DNA from 2 places in the Paenibacillus sp. Y660 genome. Region 2 is predicted to be linked to the other one. Evidence: riboswitches for the same ligand, from Rfam matches in the RefSeq annotation. Region 2 holds a riboswitch; the other holds the start of a gene.
What was found. Region 2 has a riboswitch for thiamine pyrophosphate ahead of thiD (bifunctional hydroxymethylpyrimidine kinase/phosphomethylpyrimidine kinase). Riboswitches for the same ligand answer to the same signal wherever they lie in the genome.

Region 1: another riboswitch for thiamine pyrophosphate. It lies ahead of AC2TDN_RS06310 (ABC transporter substrate-binding protein); the one in region 2 lies ahead of thiD (bifunctional hydroxymethylpyrimidine kinase/phosphomethylpyrimidine kinase).

The regions. Positions count from the first base shown of each region.
Region 1 covers NZ_JBXBBJ010000003.1:278,255-286,589, forward strand. The annotation lists gene AC2TDN_RS06300 (ABC transporter permease) at 1-625, opposite strand, end outside; gene AC2TDN_RS06305 (thiamine-binding protein) at 615-917, opposite strand; gene AC2TDN_RS06310 (ABC transporter substrate-binding protein) at 993-2,039, opposite strand; TPP riboswitch at 2,211-2,323, opposite strand; gene AC2TDN_RS06315 (glycosyltransferase) at 2,396-4,012, opposite strand; gene AC2TDN_RS06320 (GerAB/ArcD/ProY family transporter) at 4,186-5,268, opposite strand; gene AC2TDN_RS06325 (Ger(x)C family spore germination protein) at 5,285-6,505, opposite strand; gene AC2TDN_RS06330 (spore germination protein) at 6,546-8,093, opposite strand.
Region 2 covers NZ_JBXBBJ010000036.1:24,785-31,192, reverse strand. The annotation lists gene AC2TDN_RS24345 (phosphotransferase) at 352-1,263, opposite strand; gene AC2TDN_RS24340 (DUF2087 domain-containing protein) at 1,362-1,967, opposite strand; gene AC2TDN_RS24335 (SLOG family protein) at 2,087-2,647, opposite strand; TPP riboswitch at 2,735-2,837, shown strand; gene thiD (bifunctional hydroxymethylpyrimidine kinase/phosphomethylpyrimidine kinase) at 2,934-3,752, shown strand; gene AC2TDN_RS24325 (serine hydrolase domain-containing protein) at 3,803-4,438, opposite strand; gene queF (preQ(1) synthase) at 4,579-5,076, opposite strand; gene queE (7-carboxy-7-deazaguanine synthase QueE) at 5,101-5,832, opposite strand; gene queD (6-carboxytetrahydropterin synthase QueD) at 5,819-6,271, opposite strand; gene queC (7-cyano-7-deazaguanine synthase QueC) at 6,271-6,408, opposite strand, start outside.

The DNA.
Region 1 (8,335 bases), on a different contig from region 2:
ATGCGCCGAGACCTTTGTTCGTGCCTATCCATTCGGCCACAACTGCGCTTAGCACGCTGTAGGAGGCCGCGATTTTTAATCCGGAAAATAAATGGACGATCGCATGCGGAAGCTCCAATCGCCAAAACAGCTGCCATTTGCGAATGCCGATCATCTGCAAATAATTGCGAAGCTGCGCATCGGTATTCATTAATCCGCTCAGCATCGCAACCGTTATCGGGAAGAAGCACACCATGATGACAAGCAGCACCTTTGGCAGCATTCCATAGCCTAGCAGCATCGTCAGAATGGGGGCAATCGCAATAATGGGTACGTTTTGCGACAAGACAAGCAAGGGGTACACCGCCGTACGTACGCCGGGAATTAAATGCAGCAAAGCGGCGAGCACGAAGCCCACCGCCGATCCTCCCACAAAGCCAAGCAGCATGATTCGCACTGTCGCTCCCGTATGTTCCATAAGCCTCGGCCATATTTCTATCGCTTCCTTTACGATTGAAATCGGCGACGGAATGAGCCATTCTTGAAATAATCCAAGCGAGGCTGCCGCCTGCCAGCAAACCAGCAGCGTGATAAGCACTGCGGCTGGAGGCCATATTTGGGGCCAGAGCGTTCTCTTATTGCCCATCTGGATATTTCTCAAGCAGCCTGCCCATCGAAGCGCCGCTTGCCGGATTGTAGTAAATTTTGATTTGTGAAATTACAGACGGGCAGCCCATCTCCGTCATCGCTTCGCTCATCGACTGCACGACGCTCAGCAGATGGCTAAGCTCGCCCTCCATCGTCGTTTCAAGCGGTGCTACGCGGTAAGGGACACCCGCTGCTTTGATGATCTCGATTGCTCGATCCACGTAAGGAATGACGCTCTCGCCGCCCGGCGTTGTCGGCAGTATTTGAATGCTTACCAATGCGTTTGCCATCTGAATTCCTTCTTTCTCATCGTTGTTGGCGAGAGGCGGCAGATGCTGCCGCCTCTCTAGATTTTCTTAAAATGCTTATTCCGGCAAAAATTCGTTCGTAAAGGCTTTGTCCGCTTCAAGCTCTTTCTCAAGCAGCTTGTGATCAAACATCCAGCTCGCGTAATTTTCCCATACGCTAAGCTTTTGCTCGCCCCAACGCGGCGCATCATCCTGATATTTCGGACTTAGCCACTTTTGGCTTGCGCGCACAAGCTCCGCGTTCAAATCAGGCTCGGCTTTAATCAAAATCTCTGCCGCGTCCTCCGGATTGTCAATTGCGTATTGGTAGCCTTTTGCTGCGGCAGCCGTGAACGCTTTGACCACCTCCGGCTTATCTTTAATCATCGTCTCGTTCGTCGCAAGAACTGGCGTATAATAATCCAGTTTGTCGCTGTAATCGGTCAAATAAACCATGTTGATCTTCTCGCCGCGAAGCTCCGCTTCCACGCCTGTCCATGCATAATAAATCCATGCAAAATCAATATCTTTCTTAACTGCCGTGAAGAAGTCGCTGTCGCCGATGCTGATCAGGTTTACTTTGCTGACATCCGCACCCTTCTCCTGCATAATGGATTGAATGACCGCTTCCTCGACAGGAGCGCCCCAGCCGCCGTAGGTTTTGCCTTCGAACTTCTCCGGCGAATCGATCCCCTTAGCAAGCGGAGATGCGAAGCCTGAGGTGTTATGCTGAATAACCGCTGCGATCGACACGAGCGGCACGCCCGCAATCCGCGCCATCGTGATCGACTCTTGATAGCTTACGCCGAACTGTACGCTGCCCGTCGCTACCATTTGATCAGCGCCGCTTTGGCCCGGCTGAATAATTTCAACATCAAGCCCCTGCTCTTTAAAAAAGCCTTTATCTCTAGCAACATAAAGCCCGGTATGATTCGTATTCGGCGTCCAGTCCAGTACGACCTGCACCTTCTCAAGCGGCTTGTCCGCTGCTCCCTCTTGCTCTTGCGGCTCCTTGCTCGCTTCCGGCGCGCTGTTGTTAGTGCCGCAGCCTGCAAGCGCCATGACGAACACAAGCATTGCAGCTACGATCCTCCACGACTGTTGCCCTTTTTTCTTCTGATTCATGATGTGTTAGTTCCCCTCTCACTGCTTCTATTTGTATAAGATGACGAGCCCGTATCCGTATCCGGTACAGCAGCACATACAAAAAAGCGTCCCCCTAATCCGGAGGACGCCATATAAATCGGCTGTGCAGCTGCTTGCAGCAAAACTTGATCGCTGTGATCGAGCTTGCTGAACAAACAGTGCTTCTGTCCCTACGCTGGCATTATCCAGATCAGGTTTAACGGGTCGGAATTGTACAGATAATTCCCTCTCAGCCGGCCTAACCAGCTCCCCGGAACATATTCGGTTCGTCAACACTACCAATTGTATAGCAAAACCCGATCATTATGCTAGTATTTTTTTGAAAATGATTATCATCAAGCCTGTTTGCCCTTTGACTCCCTGCATATGTCGAAGATATACATCGGCTCGACGCTCTTAAGCGCATGAAGCGGGATCCGCTCACTCGGCTTCCATGACAGCCTTAGCTCCTCGCCGCTATCCGGGGAGCCAATAGACTGTACGCCGGTGACTAATGACGTATCCGCTCCTAACGCGGAAACATCCTCTTCCTCTGCAATGTCTTCTGCTTCCTCGGCAGCCAGCGGCTCTGCTGCGGAAGCGACTCTGCCGAACACGAGCAGATAAGCGGCCGTAAGCTCATCCGCTATCGCTTCATTCGTCAATTGTCCAAGCAGCCTGATATAGCCAAGCTGCTCCTGCGGTTTATGCTCTGCGAGCGTCGCCTTCACGTATGCAAAGCCTGACTGGGCATACAGCTGCTTCACCTGCTGGAGCGTATACTGGATCGCCGCTTGTCGCTGCGCGAATACATTTGAAGGATCTAAGTATTGCCGGATATTTTCAAAATAATATCGATTCGCGAAGCCGCCGATGATCCAGCCTCCGGGCCGCAGCAGGCTGACTAATCGCTTCATCGACTGCGGCATGCCGTAAGCATGAGCATCTCCGATCAGGATGCCGTCCAGTCCTTCGGAAGGCAGCGCCCAATCCTTCGGCTCGTTCGAGCGGAACACCGTTATTCCTGATGCCTCGGCAACACTCGCCGCAAGCTCGCTCCGCTCGACACCGTACCATTTGGCTGCTGGAAAATGATTTTTTAGATGATGGATTGTCGCCCCGCAGCCGCAGCCAATTTCCATAATGGAGCTATTTTCGCGCTTGTATTCATAGGATTCTCGTTGTATAACCGTACTAAAATCCATTCTGATTTGCGTCGCATCATCTGGATCAAAGCCCCATTTAGCCCTAAACACGTTCGCATTGCCCCTGTAGGCTTGCAGCAACAGCTCCGGCTCGGAGCTAAAGGGAGCGCTGCCGTCGTTATGGTGAATAAATGTATCTCCGCACAGCAGAAGCTTGTAGCCTGCAAGCCGCAGTCTCAAGCAATAATCGTCATCCGCCAAGCTGCCCATGCCGAAGCTCTCGTCAAACGTTCCGACCCGCTCATACGCCTCCCGCTGCATAAGCAGGCAGAAGCCAGCCAGCTTCACGCGCTCCTCCCACTTCGTTTTGTCGGGAAACGCATGCAGCGCGGAAGCGAACAGCTCCATTTCCTCTATCGTCTTATATGCGGTCGGAATAGTCGACCAGTAGGATGCCGAATTCGTTGCGGGGCCAACCGCTCCAATCCGTTCATCGCTTAGCAAGCAGCGCTTTAATCCTTCAAGCCAGCCTGGCGTTGCGATCGTATCGTTATGAAGCAGCATGAGAAGCTCGCCCGAAGCGGCGGCAAGCCCCAGATTGCAGCCCTTGGCAAAACCTGCATTGAAACCGTTGTCGATTACGATGAGGTCGCTTTCGTTTTTTGCCCATTCCACCGTATTATCCATCGATCCATTATCTACAATAATCAGCTCATAGCAGCCACGCTGCGTATGCCGCCGAATGCTCTCCACGCATTGCTTCGTGTAATCAAGCTTATTGCAGGCAATAAGAATAATGCTTGTCATGCACCTATTGGCATCGCTCACGCGTATCCCCCTCAAGCAAGCGTAAACGGCTTACGCAGTCCTTCGGCGGCAAAAGCTCGTTCCGCGATGAAATATAAGCAGCTCATCTATGCTCATATTTCAAGCTGTACCCATAAAATATGTCGGCGCAGCCTTTTCGGTGAGGAGTAGAAGTGCCTAACAACTAACCGATGCTATGCCGCTGTTTTATACTTCTTTCGTATGCCTACGATAAGCATAAGCAGCGGCAGTATAATTTGAAATAGCGGAGCGACCTTCAGCGTAATGTCGAGACCGACCCAAATATGTACCGTGTTATTTCTCTCCACAAACGACGCTGCATAGATAAGCAGCCCGATCGGCATGACGCAATACCGATAGGCGATGCCTGTTACCGCGTTAAACGTGAATACCGACGCCATGTACAGCGCCGTCATTTTCACATAGAGCCCGATAAACAAAAGCAGCGTTACAATAACATCCAACCTCTCCAGAAAATTAGCCAGCGTGATCAATTGCACGACCTCAAGCAGCGGCAGCGCGGTAAGTGAAGCGATCTCCGGCCCAAGCACGCAAAGCGTGAGCACATTCATGAGAATAAGAAAAGCCGATACCCCGATGTAAGCCCAATAAGAGACGCGCCCGATCATTTTTTTCTCGCTGACATGCTTCCAGAACACGAAAAAAATGATCATTTGTCCAAAAGGAAAGGACAGCAGGTCGGGAAATGCCGCCTTCACAACAGGCATCGGCCCATGCTCCATGAGCGGAAGCAGATGCGTTATGTTCGGCAATCTGGCTATGAGCAAAAGTAAAATAATGAAAAAATAACTGAGCGCTGTAATGGGAAACAGCAGCTGTACGACTCGGACAAACACTTCAAGCCCCTTGCTTACGGTGTAAGCCGCAGCGCTCATAATGAACAGCATAATAATCCATTTTGGCGTGAAGGAAAGCAGTGCCATCATCGTAAGCTCGCCGACATCCCGCACGTTGCGCATCGATTCGTAGGCAAACCACAAAGCATGAAGAATGCCGACAAAGCCGCCGATCCATTTGCCAAAATGCATGATGTAAAGCTCGGCAAGCTCCGATTCAGGGGACCGCTTCTGTACGCGAATATACATGACAGTAAGCAGCAGGCCGGCAAACGCTGCCAGCGTCATTGCCATCCATGCGTCCTGCTTTGCCTTGATGCCGAGCTCGAACAAAGGCGTGCTTCCCAGCAAAAAAACGATGATCAAAATGGAAAGCTGATTTTTCCCGATCTGCTGCATACGGTCTCCTTTCCGACTATGAGCCTTCCTTTTCCTTTTCCTTTTCTTGCACCTTCTTCATACCGTTTCCGCTCATACCCGTCGATACGATCTTTACTTTTACCGCTATTTTCACTTCCGTGTTTGGAAACTGCTCCGTCCAGTTTTTTTCCGACTGCGACCATTGCTTCGGATATTTTTTGTGGATGACATCGCCAAAGCCCAGCACATCCGCTCGATGCTTGCGAACGGACTTCCAGCCTTTCTCCATTATAGCGGCAATCTCACCTTCAATAAGCTGCTCGACCTTCTCCACCTGATTAGGCTCACTGAGATTGCTGCCGCAATTGTATTCCATCAGCGTCCCTTCCGCACTTGCATTCACGTGCATAATCCACTTGCCGTTTGACGGCTCAGGACGCAGCTTTGTCTTCGCATGCGTAATGCGTATAGAGGAGCCCCGCTCTCCTTTTCCGTCCTTCGCACAAGCAAAGGGGATCGTCGTTCTCTTCACGTGATTCGTAAGCCACATCGCGCCTTGGCTCTCCTCATTGTTAATCCAGCCTACCAGCTTATCATCTTTAATCAATGCCAATTCAGATAATCTAACCTTGGAGGGCGTATTGGTGCGGGTCAGCTTTTCCGCCTTATCCATGCTCTCCTTAGTGCCTGCCACGACCAATCCCGGTATGCCCGTAGCGTGTGTCGTGCCGAGCAAGTCTATCAGCACTTGGTGGATCGTCATCTCCCGAAAAATAGAGCTGTTCATCTCTTCATTGGTGATCATCCGCTGAATGGCTGCAGCTGGGATTTTCTCAAGCGGGATCAGCTGCTCCAGCATCCGGCGCGCACTGCCTCTCGCCAAGTAGACGCTGACCGTCTCACGGGAATCATGGTTGCGAAGGTAAGTGTCGAGCAGCGGGCCCAGACCCTTGCGGGCAGCCTCCTGCCCAATAATAATAATTTGAGTATGCGAGAAGTAGAGACGCCGCGACGTTTCTTGGCTGGCTTTGCTGACTGCGCTCCGAATGCTCTCGCCTTTCGTGGAAAACACATTGACCGCCGCCGAGTTGCCGGCAGCGCCCTGACTTGAAATCGCCTGTGGAATAACAACCTGATACGACAGCACCCAGTTCCCATCCTTCCAGTCAACGCCGGTTGCGGAAATAACGGCAATATCATTCAGCTCTACCCGGTTCCAGCAGCCGGCAGCAAGCAAGCATACAAGCAGCGGCAGCAGCAGCTTCCATTTATTCATTGCCGTTCCTCCCTTTCTTTACGACTTTTTTACGGCTTTTTTACGGCTTGCCGGAATGACGCTGGGCCGGCGGTTTTTTGCCATTTGGCCGACGCTTCGGATTACGCAGGTTCAAATCAAGGGGCCGAAGCACAATCGCCCACCATGGCAGCCGTATGAACACATCTCTCCATATGCCTTGCTTTGTTGGTCCCGGCGCCATCGGCGACATATACGGCACGCCGAAGGATCGCAGCGATGCGAGATGAATGAGCATAAACAGCACCGAAACGAAGATGCCAAAAAAACCTAAAACACCCGCCATAATCATGAAGAGGAACCGGATAATGCGCGAGGTCGCCGCCATATTGAATTCCGGCATGACGAAATTTGAAATCGCTGTGAAGGATACCACGATAACCATACCCGCCGAAACAATGCCCGCCTGCACGGCAGACTGCCCCAGCACGAGAGCGCCGACGATGGAGATGGCTGGCCCGATTGCCCGCGGCATTCGTAGTCCCGCCTCGCGAAGCACCTCGAACGTGACCTCCATGAGAAGCGCTTCGAGCAGTCCCGGGAACGGGATGCCTTCCCGCTGCGCCGCTAGACTAATAAGCAGCGTTGTCGGCAGCATCTCCTGATGATAAGTCGTGACTGCGATATACAGGGCAGGAAGGAGAATCGAAATGACGTACGCGCCGTAACGAATCATGCGAACGAATGTTGCAATATCGAACCTTTGATAATAATCCTCGGGCGACTGAAAGAAGGTGAAAAAAGTGGTTGGAGCCATCAAGGCTATCGGCGATCCGTCAACCATAACCGCGACTCTTCCCTCAAGCAGCGCCGCCGCTACCGTATCCGGACGCTCTGAATTGAGCAGCGTCGGAAACAGCGAGAAGGTCTCGTCCTGAATAAATTCCTCTATATATCCGCTCTCCAGCACGCCATCGATTTCGATTGCCGCCAGCCTGCGGTAAACCTCCTTCACGATCCGTTCATCCGCTACCCCGTGCAAATAGAGCACGCCCACGTTCGTATGCGTCTGCTGCCCGATCTTATGCACCTGCACATGAAGGTCGGAGGAGCGTATAATTCGCCTAATTAAGCTGATATTGGTTCGAATGCTTTCAACAAAGCCATGCTGCGGCCCCCGAATGACGGTCTGGGTCTGCGGAATGGTGACGCTGCGCTGCTCGCCTCCGCCGGTATCCGCAGTCAATGCCGATGCGCTTCCATCCGCCATAATGACGCATAGCCCTTCCGCCATAAATTGGAGAGCTTGCTCCAATGAATGGATGTGCTGTACCGATCCGATTGAAACGATGCAGTTGCGAAGCGCCTCCAGCAGCTGGCCGCCCTTCACGTACGCATGCTCCGGCAGCTTCATCGACATCAACGGCTCCATGACGCTTTCGTTAATCGTCTCCGAATCTACGATTCCATCTACATAGATAATCGCGACCTCGCGATCTGGCGCGGCATCGCTGCGAAACATTCGGGTCACGATATCCGAGCTGCCGCCGAAGCGGTCGCGAATCGTCTCGACGTTCGCATGCAAAGATGGACTGAACGGCGTTGACGTCCCTTCATTTTGTTTGTTCATAACGGCACCTTTCGTTTCCATGTTGCTTCTATTTTGGCGCATTATGGATGTAAATATGTACGGCGTTATATTTGCCCGGCTATAAGCGTTCCAGCTACGTTTGCACGCAAGACAAAACAGGCCGTTTATATAACGGCATCCTCCTCTCTCGCCATGCATCGCGTTTGCAACGGGACAGTTGGATATACCTTGTAAAAAACATCCACAAAAAACCAGTGGTATAAGAACGGGTGTTCTGTATA
Region 2 (6,408 bases):
TATTGTATGAGGAAAATGGGGAGAATGCAATGTTTTTTTCTGAAAACGATAGCCTTGCATCCAAAAACGAGCTTTCGAGCGGACAGTAGTTCTGGTATATTTGCGTTTTGACCCTTTTAGCGTAATAAGAGGACAGGAGATCCGTTTATCTCCATCTAAACGAGGTTAGAATGGGGTTTTCTGAGTGATTAGCGGATCCTGAGTCCGCGAATGCCACAATAATCGTTGAATTAGAAAAATAAAGGATTCTCTGTCCGCTGCAGCTCTCTTTTCCATCACCGCCCTCTGGCACAGGAATAGCCCATGCACCGCCATTTCAAGTTTAGTCCTTTTGAGACAGCCCCTTTTTTGCTATGCATTGGGAAGCATTAGGCTTGGATTAATTCGACGTAGAAATGGCTCTGCATGCTCCAGCTGCTTGAATGCAAATGCCAAATCCCCATCTCCTGCCAAAGCTAAATCCAGGTTGGATACAGTAGCCGCAAGGGTCCTTGCCGTAAGGGCGAACGAAAACGACGGTTGGCCGGCAATGATTTCCGTACTGCTCATCATGTATGCGTAGGTTGGCTCTTGTAATCCGCCAAATAAGACAAGATTACTGACATAAGAGGCTAGATCCCAATAAGCCGGCATGTAGCATACATCCTCAAAATCGATCCATTTCCAGCCTTCTGGACTCGGGAGCAAGTTTCGGGCATGCGCATCTCCATGAGCCGGCATCAGAGCTTCAGGTTCAAGCCTTCGCATTTGGTTGTCTATCTCCCAAAAAATCGCCAGCAAAGCTTGGATACGAGGATCTGTCTGTTCAATGAGCCTTGAAGCCGACTCATAGGCCCTTTCCCATACACCGAGAACAGGGATGGTACACGCAGTGAAGCCACTCATCGCTAAGGTAAGAGCATTAACGAGTTCAACTGCCTCGCTTGGCGAAAGCGGCTCCAATGGTGCAGGAGGCGCGTAATGCCAAAATGTCGCCCACCTGCTCCCAACACGATGAGGTCCTGCATTTGGAATCGGCAGCAGTACTGGTACGCCATTATGGTGCAAATGATTGGCCACCTGCAGCTCGCGCTCGAGAATATCATGTGCAAGCTCTGCGTTTTTCTCAGAAAGAACAACAGCCACTCGAACAGTAATCGCATGAGGAGCCAAATGAATGATCAAATTTCCGCCTTCACTTAAAATAACGGGATCAATGTCCGTAAACCCAAGCTTCTCCGCAGTAATCAGCACCTGTGAAACAAGTTCACCTCTATCAGACAATCGAACAGCTCCCTTAATGGATGGAATACGTTCATCTTAGCCCGATTGCTCCAAATTTTACAGGCACAAAACAGGTATATTTAATTTTTCCGCCAGCTTTAAGCTAATGTCTCCCATTTCGCCCACATTTCTTGCGGGTTCAGTTCGTAAATATCGTTTTCTCTAAACATGAATTGATGCATAATAAATTCCCGCCGGATCGTAGCGAAATCGTCATGGAAGCCTTTAATAAACGCGTTTATTTCCTTTTCCGTATACTTTTGCCCTCTCGTCAGGTGCGATACGATATGCTGAAGCGCGATCAGTTTTTTCTTATGCTGGGCGGGAATATGCTTCAGCTTTCCCTCCGCCGTAAAAAAATTGCGGATAACCGATTCCTTTAGACGCTTGCTGCTTTCCTCCATACTCTCCAATCCCCTCTCCATTCCCGCATTCCGATAGATGAGCTGCTCCGCAGCGCTGGCGTTGCTCTTAATAAAATAATGGTTCAGCGAAAAATAAATCGTATTCTTTTCTCTGCGCTCATTAATTAAGCTGGCCTCCCGCAGCTTAGTCGCATGATGCGTGACCGTTGCTGGCGTAACGCCTAGCTTCTCTGCAAGCTCTTGCCCGTTAAGCTCGCCTTCTGCCAGCATGATCAACAGCTTAATTCTCGTCGCATCAGCCAGCGCCTTATGATAAGCCACAACCTTATCCAGCTGCATATTTTTATTCCCCCTTTGTTTTAAATTTAACATTTATCTAATTAGATATTTATCTAATCAGATAATAACGGGTAACCTATGATTTGTCAAATCATAAGTTTCGTATTTTTTTGTAACCATCATGAATGCTCGGAATACAGATTGTCATCATCCGCGATGCTTTGGATATCCTCCGAGCTAATGCTTATATATTCGTAGCCTTCTGCCTGCTGCTTCTTCAGCGCCCGTTCTTTAAAAAACTTCGGACTGCCTTCGCCTGCATCCTCGTCGTAAACGAGCAAAATGCCGTCCGTTCTGCGAAACAGCAGCTCGTCCCGCGCCGTAAATTGCCAAATCCCGTTATATGGCTGATTGCTGACGGAAGCGTAATAATCGACCCCTTTTAGCACCTGCTGATAAAATTCCTTTTTATCGTCCTTCCACTTCTCTTCCGGATTAGCGTATGCGGAAATAATCGAAAGCCGCAGATGAGGATACATCTCCTTGAGCGCGATCACGACCTCGCAAGCCCAAAGGTCAACGCCGTACTGGCCTGGCGTAATCACCCATTCGAGACCATCCTCTATGAGCGGCACCAGCTTGCCCGTCAACGCTTTTTTAATATAAACGATGCCTTCATGCTTCTGGCTAAAAATATTAAGCTCATGCGCGCGATAGCCCGTAACGAGTAAATTTTTCATTAGTTCAACGCCTTTTCGGATAATTATGGTTTACATCTTTCCAGTGTATGCTATAGTAGAAAAAATACAAATTGAATATGGACCAATTTATTTCACTAGGGGAGTCTAACGGCTGAGATGGAGCGCATGCTCCGGACCCTTTGAACCTGATCTGGATCATTCCAGCGGAGGGAAGTGGAGCAGAAACAGCATTCATTCACGCGCGCAAGCCTTGTATGATCGTTAGACCCGCTCATTTCCTTTCGGAAATGAGTGGGTCTTTATTCGTTTACGGGGAGATGAGTCGATGAAAGTATATAAAGCGTTAACGATTGCAGGCTCGGATAGCGGCGGCGGCGCAGGCATTCAAGCTGATCTGAAAACGTTTCAAGAGCTTGGCGCCTACGGCATGTCAGTCATTACCGCGGTTACTGCCCAAAACACGCTCGGCGTCCAAGGCGTATATGCGATGGAGGCTGCTGCCGTCAGAAGACAGCTTGATTCGATTGGCGAGGATCTGACACCTGCCGCGCTCAAGACGGGCATGCTGTTCAGCAGCGAAATCATTGAAATTGTAGCCGCAAAAATAAAGCAATATCAGTGGCAGAACTTGATCATTGATCCTGTTATGGTTGCCAAAGGCGGCTCTTCCCTGCTGCAGCAGGAAGCTATTCAAGCTCTCATCAAGCATTTGCTGCCGCTCGCGCTCGTGACGACGCCAAACATTCCGGAGGCAGAGTTGCTTGCACGGATGGCTATCCGCACGCTCAGCGAACGGGAGGAAGCAGCGAAAATCTTGTTCCAGCAAGGCTCTCGTTATGTCGTTATCAAAGGCGGCCACGACTCGGGCTGCTCACAGCTCGTCGACCTCATTTATGATGGTGAACGTTTCGATTATTTGGAGAGCCTACGAATCGATACTCGGCATACTCATGGTACAGGGTGTACATTCTCGGCAGCACTTACCGCTGAAATTGCGCAAGGAAAAACAGTTCCCGATGCGATTAGAACAGCCAAAGCCTTTATTCAAGCTGCGATTGAGGATCAGCTTGGGTTCGGCAGCGGCCACGGGCCTACGAATCATTTTGCCTATCGGCGCAGGCTGCAAGACGCGAGACAGATCTAGAACAAAGAAAACGCCGCTTCTGGTAAGGAAACGGCGTTAGCTTTTTCACCCTAATTAACGAATGTATGCGTTTGTAAGCTTAAGCTTCTGAAGAGCAAGACCAATCTCGCCGTGCCAACTGCAAGCAGCACAATCGATGAGACAAACAGAAGATGCGTAATGCCTGGAACAAACGCAAACATCAGCTTCCAAGACGCATCGAGTAGACCTGGCAATACGATCAAGGCAATAGGCAGAATCAAATGGAAGAGTCCTATTGAAATAAAATGAAGCTTGATGGCTGAATCGTTTGGATCAGAGATGCTGAAATCCGGCAAATATCGCTGCACAGGCGCATCCAGCTCATCCTTTACCTCATCTACAAGCTGCATGACAGCCAGCGCTGTAAATGACTTACTTGTCGATCCGAGAATAAACGGCGTTTGCGGCGTAATCGGTGTGTTCTTGGAATCCGCTGTTCCGTAGCCTTTTATGTACAGCGGGGAATCCTTCTTAACGACTCCAATCGCTGCGCCTGGAATGTTGTACTTCTTCATCGCCGACTCGATATAGCGATTTAATTCGGCATACACAGCTTGTTCTTCTGTCGCAGCAGCATGGACTCTTTCGGGTACCATGCCAAAGCTCGTAAGTGCCGCTGCTATCGTGCAAAGCAGCACTGACATACATATCACGTTTCTGATCATAGTCGTTCCACTCATTTCCTCACATATTCATTGGCCTTTCTATTCAACAGTATAGGTCAATGAAAAAGAAAAGGAATGGACTTCAGGTATGATCGCTGCCTAGACTTTAGGCGGGTGAAATGGGTTATTGCACGCTCAATCTAGCGATTGTCCACTTTCTCCGGATAAAGATCATGGTTCATGAGGCGATGCTCCGCGATTTGCTCATATTTGGTGCCAGGCTGGCCCCAGTTGCAATAAGGGTCGATGGATATGCCTCCGCGCGGCGTGAATTTGCCCCAAACCTCGATATATCTTGGGTTCATGAGCGCAATCAAATCATTCATAATGATGTTCATGCAATCCTCATGGAAATCGCCATGGTTGCGGAAGCTGAACAAATACAGCTTGAGCGACTTGCTCTCTACCATTTTGCTGCCGGGAATATAGGAAATATAAATGGTTGCAAAATCAGGCTGCCCCGTCATGGGACAAAGGCTTGTAAATTCTGGACAGTTGAACTTTACGAAATAATCGCGGTTCGGATGCTTATTATCGAATGCTTCTAAAATTTCCGGCGAATAGTTAAACAAATATTGCGTTCCTTGATTGCCTAGCAGCGTCACGCCGTTCAGCTCTTCCTTGCTTCTTCCTTCCATGCTCGTCTCCGCCTTTCCTTTCTATTAAACGCCCTTCTTATTGCCCCATACCCAGGTATGGAGCTGCGGCAGCACATGAACCCGCTTCAAATCCGCATTCGGCATCACGCGCTCGATCAGCCATTCATAACGCTCCACCAAATAAGGAAGCATACGCTGCGGCTCCGTTTCCTGCAACTGACCATTTCCAGCTTGCAAATAAAAGGGAACCTTCGGATAACGCAAATGAACGGTGGTCGCATATGCAAGATCCTCATCATCGAAGACGACCGTCTTCAAGCAAAAGCTTGATGCCCGCTCGTTCAGCTTGGATACGATATCGTCCAGCACCTGCCAATCCGTCTTCATGCCGGAGCTTGGCGGCTTAGGCGACAAGGTCAGCTCGTCAATGGTCCAAAACCAATTCTGCCATCGGCTGCCCTGCGTCTCCAACGCAACGCTAATTCCCCGCTCATGCAGCTCTTCAATAAAAACGCCCAGCTGCGGCAGCAGCGCGGGATTGCCGCCTGAGATCGTCACATGCTCAAATGCGCTTCCGCCGATTGCCGTTAATTCCTCTATAATTTCATTCGCTGTCAGCATGCGAATATCTGCTTTCGCGCTTCCGTCCCAAGTAAACGCGGAATCGCACCAAGAGCAGCTGTAGTCGCAGCCTGCGGTACGAACGAACATCGTCTTCCGGCCAATAACCATGCCTTCGCCTTGTACAGTTGGACCGAATACTTCCAAGACGGGAATCCGTTTAGTTGCTTGCATTCGAATCCGCCTTTCTCTTAGGACGGTAAATACAGTAGCTTGTCGGCGTTTCACGGAGATAAACCTGAACGCACTGCGGACGATTCACCGTACCGTCCAAATAGCGCTGAACGATCTCGCAAATCGTACGCGCCACAACCTCAGTCGTGGGAAAACGCTCCGGCTGCGTGTCGCTGAAACATTCCTTATCGTCATTGAGAAGCGTATGATCGAACCGATCATGAATAAGCTGCTTAATGATCGCGAAATTGACTAGAAAGCCTGCCGTATCAAGCTCATCACCGGCTACCGTGACGTTGGCAAAATACGTATGCCCATGCAGCTGACGGCATTTGCCGGCTTCCTCGGCTGGTACAAAATGGGCCGCTGCGAACTGAAAATCCTTGTTCAGCTCATAGCTATAAGGGTGCACGGCTGCTGGATAGATCTGCTGCAGCATTATTGTTTCACTCCCTGATTCCGTTTGACCAAATATTCGTCAAGTCCATTTCTTCGAAGCACACATGCCGGGCATTCGCCGCAGCCTTCAGCAACAATGCCGTTATAGCAGGTGAGCGTCCGCTCCCGTACGAATTC